Linked DNA regions of Duganella zoogloeoides. Each later gene encodes a partner of the first gene's protein in a complex. Links are inferred from orthologs where the notes say so. Each region holds a gene or a part of one and is shown on either strand. Other genes may lie near its edges.

The links.
Region 2: the proteins of fliM (region 1) and cheY are in contact, whole or in part, in a crystal structure (PDB 1F4V), measured with the Escherichia coli proteins. The link is inferred for Duganella zoogloeoides from one-to-one orthologs.

What each region holds. Positions count from the first base shown.
Region 1 is NZ_CP140152.1:1,139,497-1,142,635, reverse strand. What follows is about bases 169-2,988. They hold fliM (flagellar motor switch protein FliM), read left to right. Parts: upstream 169-998; coding sequence 999-1,979; downstream 1,980-2,988. Other genes in these bases: fliO (flagellar biosynthetic protein FliO), read left to right, coding at 2,462-2,988; fliN (flagellar motor switch protein FliN), read left to right, coding at 2,040-2,465; fliL (flagellar basal body-associated protein FliL), read left to right, coding at 452-964; SR858_RS05020 (flagellar hook-length control protein FliK), read left to right, coding at 169-248. Outside these bases: more of SR858_RS05020, read left to right, coding at 1-168; more of fliO, read left to right, coding at 2,989-3,139. UniProt on the Escherichia coli protein: FliM is one of three proteins (FliG, FliN, FliM) that forms the rotor-mounted switch complex (C ring), located at the base of the basal body.
Region 2 is NZ_CP140152.1:3,894,317-3,897,602, reverse strand. The notes cover bases 299-3,265. They hold cheY (chemotaxis response regulator CheY), read left to right. Parts: upstream 299-1,570; coding sequence 1,571-1,960; downstream 1,961-3,265. Other genes in these bases: panC (pantoate--beta-alanine ligase), read right to left, coding at 3,261-3,265; SR858_RS17175 (EAL and HDOD domain-containing protein), read left to right, coding at 2,017-3,243; SR858_RS17185 (protein-glutamate methylesterase/protein-glutamine glutaminase), read left to right, coding at 360-1,436; cheD (chemoreceptor glutamine deamidase CheD), read left to right, coding at 299-341. In the rest of the region: more of cheD, read left to right, coding at 1-298; more of panC, read right to left, coding at 3,266-3,286. UniProt on the Escherichia coli protein: Involved in the transmission of sensory signals from the chemoreceptors to the flagellar motors.

The DNA.
Region 1 (3,139 bases):
TACGCCAGGCGCTGGAAGCGGCCCTGCCCAGGCTGCGCGAGATGATGGGCGAAGCCGGTATCACACTGGGCAATGCCACCGTCTCGTCAGGCGCCGGGCAGCAGGCTGCCGGCCAGCGCGCCGGCAGCAGCGATGGCAATCGCGGTGGCAGTGGCCGGGGCGGCGCGGCCGGCGACGATGGCGCCGAGGTGGCGCGCACCGTCACCACCCGGCGCTTGCCGAGCGGTGCGGTCGATACCTTCGCCTGACCCCGGGTCCAGCGATCCGGCGATCCGGGGGGCGAGCGGGCCGTCATCACAGGTTTTGTTGCATGTTCCGCCATGGAAACACCGAGCAGGTGGGCGTTCGCCCCTCTTTTCGCTCGATCTTGCTGCGCAGGCACAACCGATAATGACATAATGGCGGAACCGATTTAACACCCAGGGGCAATTTTTTGAAAGCGAACCCAAAAATGAAGGCTGATCAGAAAGTGGATGCGCCGGCAGGCGGCGGCAGCAAGAAGCTGATCATCATCATCGTGGCGGTGTTGCTGGTGCTGGGCGCCGGCGGCGGTGGCGCAGCGTGGTATTTCATGCACAACAGTGGCGATGCGCACGAGGAAGAAGCGCCGGCCAAGAAAAAGAAGAAGGAAAAGAAAGCCGGTCCACCGGAATATTTGCCGGTCGATCCGTTCACGGTCAACCTGCAGCCGGGTGAAGACGGCGCCGAGCAATACCTGCAACTGGCGTTCACGCTGGAAGTGGGCAGCGCCGAAGAAAAGGAAAACCTCAAGGTCAATATGGCCAAGGTGCGCAGCCGGGTGCTCTTGCTGTTGTCGAGCAAGCGCGCGGCCGACATCAACACGCCCGAAGGCAAGATGCAGCTGGCCAAGGAAATCGTCGAGCAAACCAGCGAGCCGCTGGAGCAGCGCGGCGACAAGCAGGACGTTGTCGATGTGTTGTTTACCGCGTTCATCATTCAGTAAGTAGTGTCACCACAGCGAAGCAGGCAGTCACACCATGGCCGATAATTTTCTCTCCCAGGAAGAAGTCGATGCCCTTCTGAAGGGCGTCAACGGCGACCAGGACGATGCCCAGGCGCAGGAAGATGTCGCGGGCGTCCGCACGTATAACCTGGCCACCCAGGAACGCATCGTCCGGGGCCGCATGCCGACCCTGGAAATTATCAACGAGCGCTTCGCGCGCCTGTTGCGCGTGGGCCTGTTCAACTTCCTGCGCCGCAGCGCCGAAGTGTCGGTGGGCTCGGTGCGGGTGTCCAAGTACAGCGAATTCATCCGCAACCTGGTGGTCCCCACCAACCTCAACCTGATACATATCAAGCCGCTACGCGGCACGGCCCTGATGGTGTTCGATCCGGGCCTGGTGTTCCTGCTGGTGGACAACCTGTTCGGCGGCGACGGCCGCTTCCACACGCGCGTGGAAGGCCGCGACTTTACCCAGACCGAGCAGCGCATCATCCTGCGCATCCTCGACATCGTGTTCGAGGCTTACACCAAGTCATGGGAACCGGTGTACCCGGTCGAGTTCGAATACATCCGGTCCGAGATGAACACCCAGTTCGCCAACATCGCCACCCCGAACGAGGTGGTGGTGGCATCGACCTTCACGGTGGAGCTCGGTTCCGTGTCGGGCCAGATCCACTTCTGCATGCCGTACTCGATGATCGAGCCGATCCGCGATTCGCTGACCTCGAGCCTGCAGGGCGAGGCGCTGGAAGTCGATAAGCGCTGGATCCGCCTGATGACGCAGCAAATCCAGATCGCCGAAGTGGAACTGGTGGCCTCGCTGGGCACGGCCAAGGTCAACTTCGACGAAATCCTGAACATGCGCGTGGGCGACATCATCCCGCTGCAAATACCGGAGTTTATTTCCGCTACCGTGGACGGCGTGCCGGTCATGGATTGCAGCTATGGCGTGATGAACGGCCAGTACGCGCTCAAGGTGGAAAAACTGCTGGCCAATACCGATCACTTCAAATAACACACCATGCCGGCGCCCTGGCCCCTGGCCGCGCCGGTAACCGCTACACAGGAGAGCAACATGTCGGACAATCAAGACGACCAAATGGATGACCCATGGGGCGCGGCCATCGCCGAGCAGGCCGAGGCGGAAGCCGCGGCACTGGCGGCACAGCAGGCGCAACAGGCAGCCAGCGCGGCCGTCTTCAAGGATTTTTCTGGCACGCCCAGCAAGACCGAAACCCATAACGATATCGACTTCATCCTCGACATCCCGGTCCAGCTGACGGTCGAACTGGGCCGCACCAAGATCGCCATCAAGAACCTGCTGCAACTGGCGCAGGGTTCGGTGGTGGAACTCGACGGCATGGCCGGTGAGCCGATGGACGTGCTGGTCAACGGCTGCCTGATCGCCCAGGGCGAGGTGGTGGTGGTGAACGACAAGTTCGGTATCCGCCTGACCGACATCATCACGCCTTCCGAACGTATCCGAAAACTCAATAAATGAAGCAGACCTCCGTCTCGCCACTGGCATCCCTCATCTCGACAGCCGCGCTGGCGGCACTGGCCGCCATGGCCACCCTGGCCGGCGCACCGGCGCTGGCCCAGCAAGCGGCGCCCGCCGCGGCCAAACCGGCACCGGCGGCGGCATCCGCCGCACCGGCCATTGCACCAGCAGCGGCTCCGGCCGCTACAACAGCAGCGCCGGACTATGCACCCGCAACGGCCCCAGCCGCTATCCCGGCAGCACCGGCCAGCTCAACTGCTACCTCCCCGGGCAACGATCCCGCTGCCGATGCGGCGACCGTGCCCGCCACTACAGCCACCGCCAACGACACCACCACCGCCCCCAATCCGGCCCGCGCGCCGCTGGGCGTGCCAGCCGCGCCGTACTCCAACGCCGCTACCGGCGGCGGCCTGATGCAGACCACCTTTGCACTGGCCTTTGTCATCGCCCTGCTGCTGGGCGGCGCCTGGGTGCTCAAGCGCTTCGGTCCGCGCAGCTTTGGCGGCGGCAACAACACGGTCAAGCTGGTGGGCGCGCTCAGCGTGGGCGCGCGCGAACGCATCATCGTGGTGGAAGTGGGTGAACAATGGATCGTGGTGGGCGCCTCGCCCGGCCGCATGAACGCGCTGGCCACGATGGCGCGCCAGGAAGCGCCGGAAGTCGTCCCCGGCAGC
Region 2 (3,286 bases), 2.8 Mb from region 1 along the record:
AAATCCTGATCAACGATTTGCTCAAGGCCGGCGCCAAGCGCGAAAACCTGGAAGCGAAAGTGTTCGGCGGCGGCGCCGTGCTGAAAGGCTTTACGGCCATCAACGTGGGCGAGCGCAATGCGGCGTTCGTGCTCAGCTTCCTCAAGACCGAGCGCATCCGCGTGGTGGCCGAGGACCTGAACGACATCCACCCGCGCAAGGTGTATTTCTTCCCGCGCACCGGCAAGGTGCTGGTGAAAAAACTGATGCAGACCCATAACGATACGCTGGTCAAGCGCGAAGTGGAATACGCGAGCCGCCTGAAGAAAGCGCCGGTGGGTGGCGAAATCGATTTGTTTTAATGTGTAGAAAGCAACCGTATGAAGATCAAAGTTCTCATCGTCGATGACTCCGCGCTGATCCGCAGTGTCATGAGCGAGATCATCAATAGTCAACCCGACATGGAGGTGGTGGCGACGGCACCCGATCCGCTGGTCGCGCGCGAATTGATCAAGCAGCACAACCCGGACGTGCTCACGCTCGACGTCGAGATGCCGAAAATGGACGGCCTCGACTTCCTGGAAAAGCTGATGCGCCTGCGGCCGATGCCAGTCGTGATGGTGTCGTCGCTGACCGAGCGCGGCTCCGAGATCACCATGCGCGCGCTGGAACTGGGCGCGGTCGATTTCGTCACCAAGCCGAAAATCTCGATCCAGGCTGGCATGCGCGAATACACCGACCTCATCTCCGACAAGATCCGCGCTGCCGCCAAGGCCCGCGTGCGCGCCCGCACCTTGCCGCAACCGGGCGCCGCTGCACAGGGCAGCACGCCGTTGTCGGCGCTGCGCAATCCGCTGTTGTCGTCGGAAAAGCTGATTATCGTCGGCGCTTCCACCGGCGGCACCGAGGCAATCCGTGAATTCCTGATGCAGATGCCGTCGGACTGCCCCGGCATCCTGATCACCCAGCACATGCCCGAAGGCTTTACCCGCTCGTTCGCCAAGCGGCTCGACTCGCTGTGCAAGATCTCGGTGCAGGAAGCGCAGGGCAACGAACGCGTGCTGCCCGGCCACGCCTACATTGCGCCCGGCCACTCGCACCTGTACCTGACCCGCAGTGGCGCCAACTACATGACCAGGATCGACCAGGCCGAGCCGGTCAATCGCCACCGGCCGTCGGTGGACGTCTTGTTCCGCTCGGCAGCGCAGGCGGCCGGCAAAAACGCGGTGGGCGTGATCCTGACCGGCATGGGCAAGGATGGCGCAGCCGGCATGCTGGAGATGAAGAATGCCGGAGCGTATAATTTCGCCCAGGACGAGGCCAGTTGCGTGGTGTTCGGCATGCCGCGCGAAGCGATCGCGATCGGCGCTGCGCACGAGGTAGGCGCCCTGACGGCGCTGCCCGGCATGGTGCTGGGTTACCTGGCGCAGCACGGCATGCGCGCATTGCGGGTGTAAAAGGCGTAATTGTGGTTGCAGTGACGTTTTACTGCGACTTTGTTCGCCTTGGAGCAACGAAAATGCTATCCTACAACTTGCTTGGAGTTTGTAGGCAATATTAACAACCGCGTAAAGAAACAACGGAGTAATTCATGGCTGATCCAAAGATGAAATTTTTAGTTGTTGACGATTTTTCGACGATGCGTCGCATCGTCCGAAATCTGTTAAAAGAACTGGGTTATGCCAATGTCGATGAGGCGGAAGACGGCGTCATGGCGCTGGCCAAGCTGCGCGCCGAGTCGTTCGACTTCGTCGTCTCGGACTGGAACATGCCAAACATGGACGGCCTGACGATGTTGCAAAACATTCGTGCCGACCCCGCACTGGCCAAGCTGCCGGTACTGATGGTGACTGCCGAAGCCAAGAAGGAAAACATCATCGCTGCCGCGCAAGCTGGCGCCAATGGTTACGTGGTCAAGCCGTTCACCGCCGCCACCCTGGACGAAAAGCTGAACAAGATTTTCGAAAAGCTGGGCGCGTAATACCTTAGTGGTCGGGCCTGGCCCGGCTACGCTCGACAGCCTGCCCACGGACGGCCATGCACCACACTCATTTCCTGGTTCGCGAGCCGTTGCTCGACCCGCAGCAGCGGGTGGTCGGGTATGAGTTGACCTGGAAGCAGCCTGTGCAGGCCAGCGGCGTTTCTGCTGCGCCGGTCGTTGCCCTCGAGTCCCTGCTGAACTTTGTCGCCAGCCACGTGATCGGTGGCGAAGACGGCGAGACCTGGCTCCTGCTCGATAAAATCCTGTTCCTCGAAGCCGTGCCCGAGATGCTCTCGGCCGATGCGCTGCATCGCATGCCGCCCGCGCGCACGGTGCTCTCCTTGCCCGCCGCCACGCTGGCCAATCCCGATACCTTGCAAGCCGTGCACGCGCTGCGCGCCGGTGGCGTGGGCATCTTGCTGCGCAACTTTGCCCGCGCCCCGGCCGGACTGCGCCTGGCCTCGCTGGCCTCGTTCGTGGAAGTACGCTTCAGTGGCGCCAACGTGGCCACCCAGGCGCGCGCGTATGCGGCGCTCAAGCAGTCGGGACTGACCATGGTGGCGCGCCCGGTCAGCAACTGGGCCGACTTCGACGCCTGCGCCGCACTGGGCCTGAATGCCTTTGTCGGCAAGCTGCACCTGACACCGCGTCCGGGCAACACCGCACGGGGCCTCAATCCGGCCCAGGCCATCATCCTGCAACTGATGCAGATGGTCAAAGAAAACGCCGACCTGGCCCAGATTGAAGCTGCACTCAAGCGCGACCCCACGCTGTCGTACAAGCTGCTGCGGTTTATCAATTCAGCCGGCTTCGGCGCCGGGCGCGAGGTGCAGTCGATGCGCCAGGCCCTGACCTTGCTCGGCTATTCGCCGCTGCATCGCTGGTTGACGTTATTGCTGGCAACGGCCAGTACCACCGGTTACTCGCCGGTGCTGCTGGAAACCGCCGTGGTGCGCGGCCGCCTGGCCGAACTGCTGGCGCGCGACACGCTGGGCAAGAGCGAGGCCGAACAGGTCTTCGTGGCAGGCATGTTCTCGCTGCTGGACCGCTTGCTGGGGATGACGATGGCGGAAGTGCTGGAGACCATCCAGCTGCCCGAGGGGGTAGTGGAAGCGTTGCTGACCCGCAGCGGGCGCTACGGGCCGTACCTGGCGCTGGCCGAGGCGTGCGAGCTGAACTCGGACCTGGTGGCAGCGCTGGCGATCGCGCTCAAGCTGCACCCGGAGGAAATCAACCAGGCCCATTTGCAGGCGCTGGCATGGGCGCAGCAGATGGCGGTCTGAGACCGCCATCTGCAGGATTAAATTTCCAGGTTGTCGATCAGTC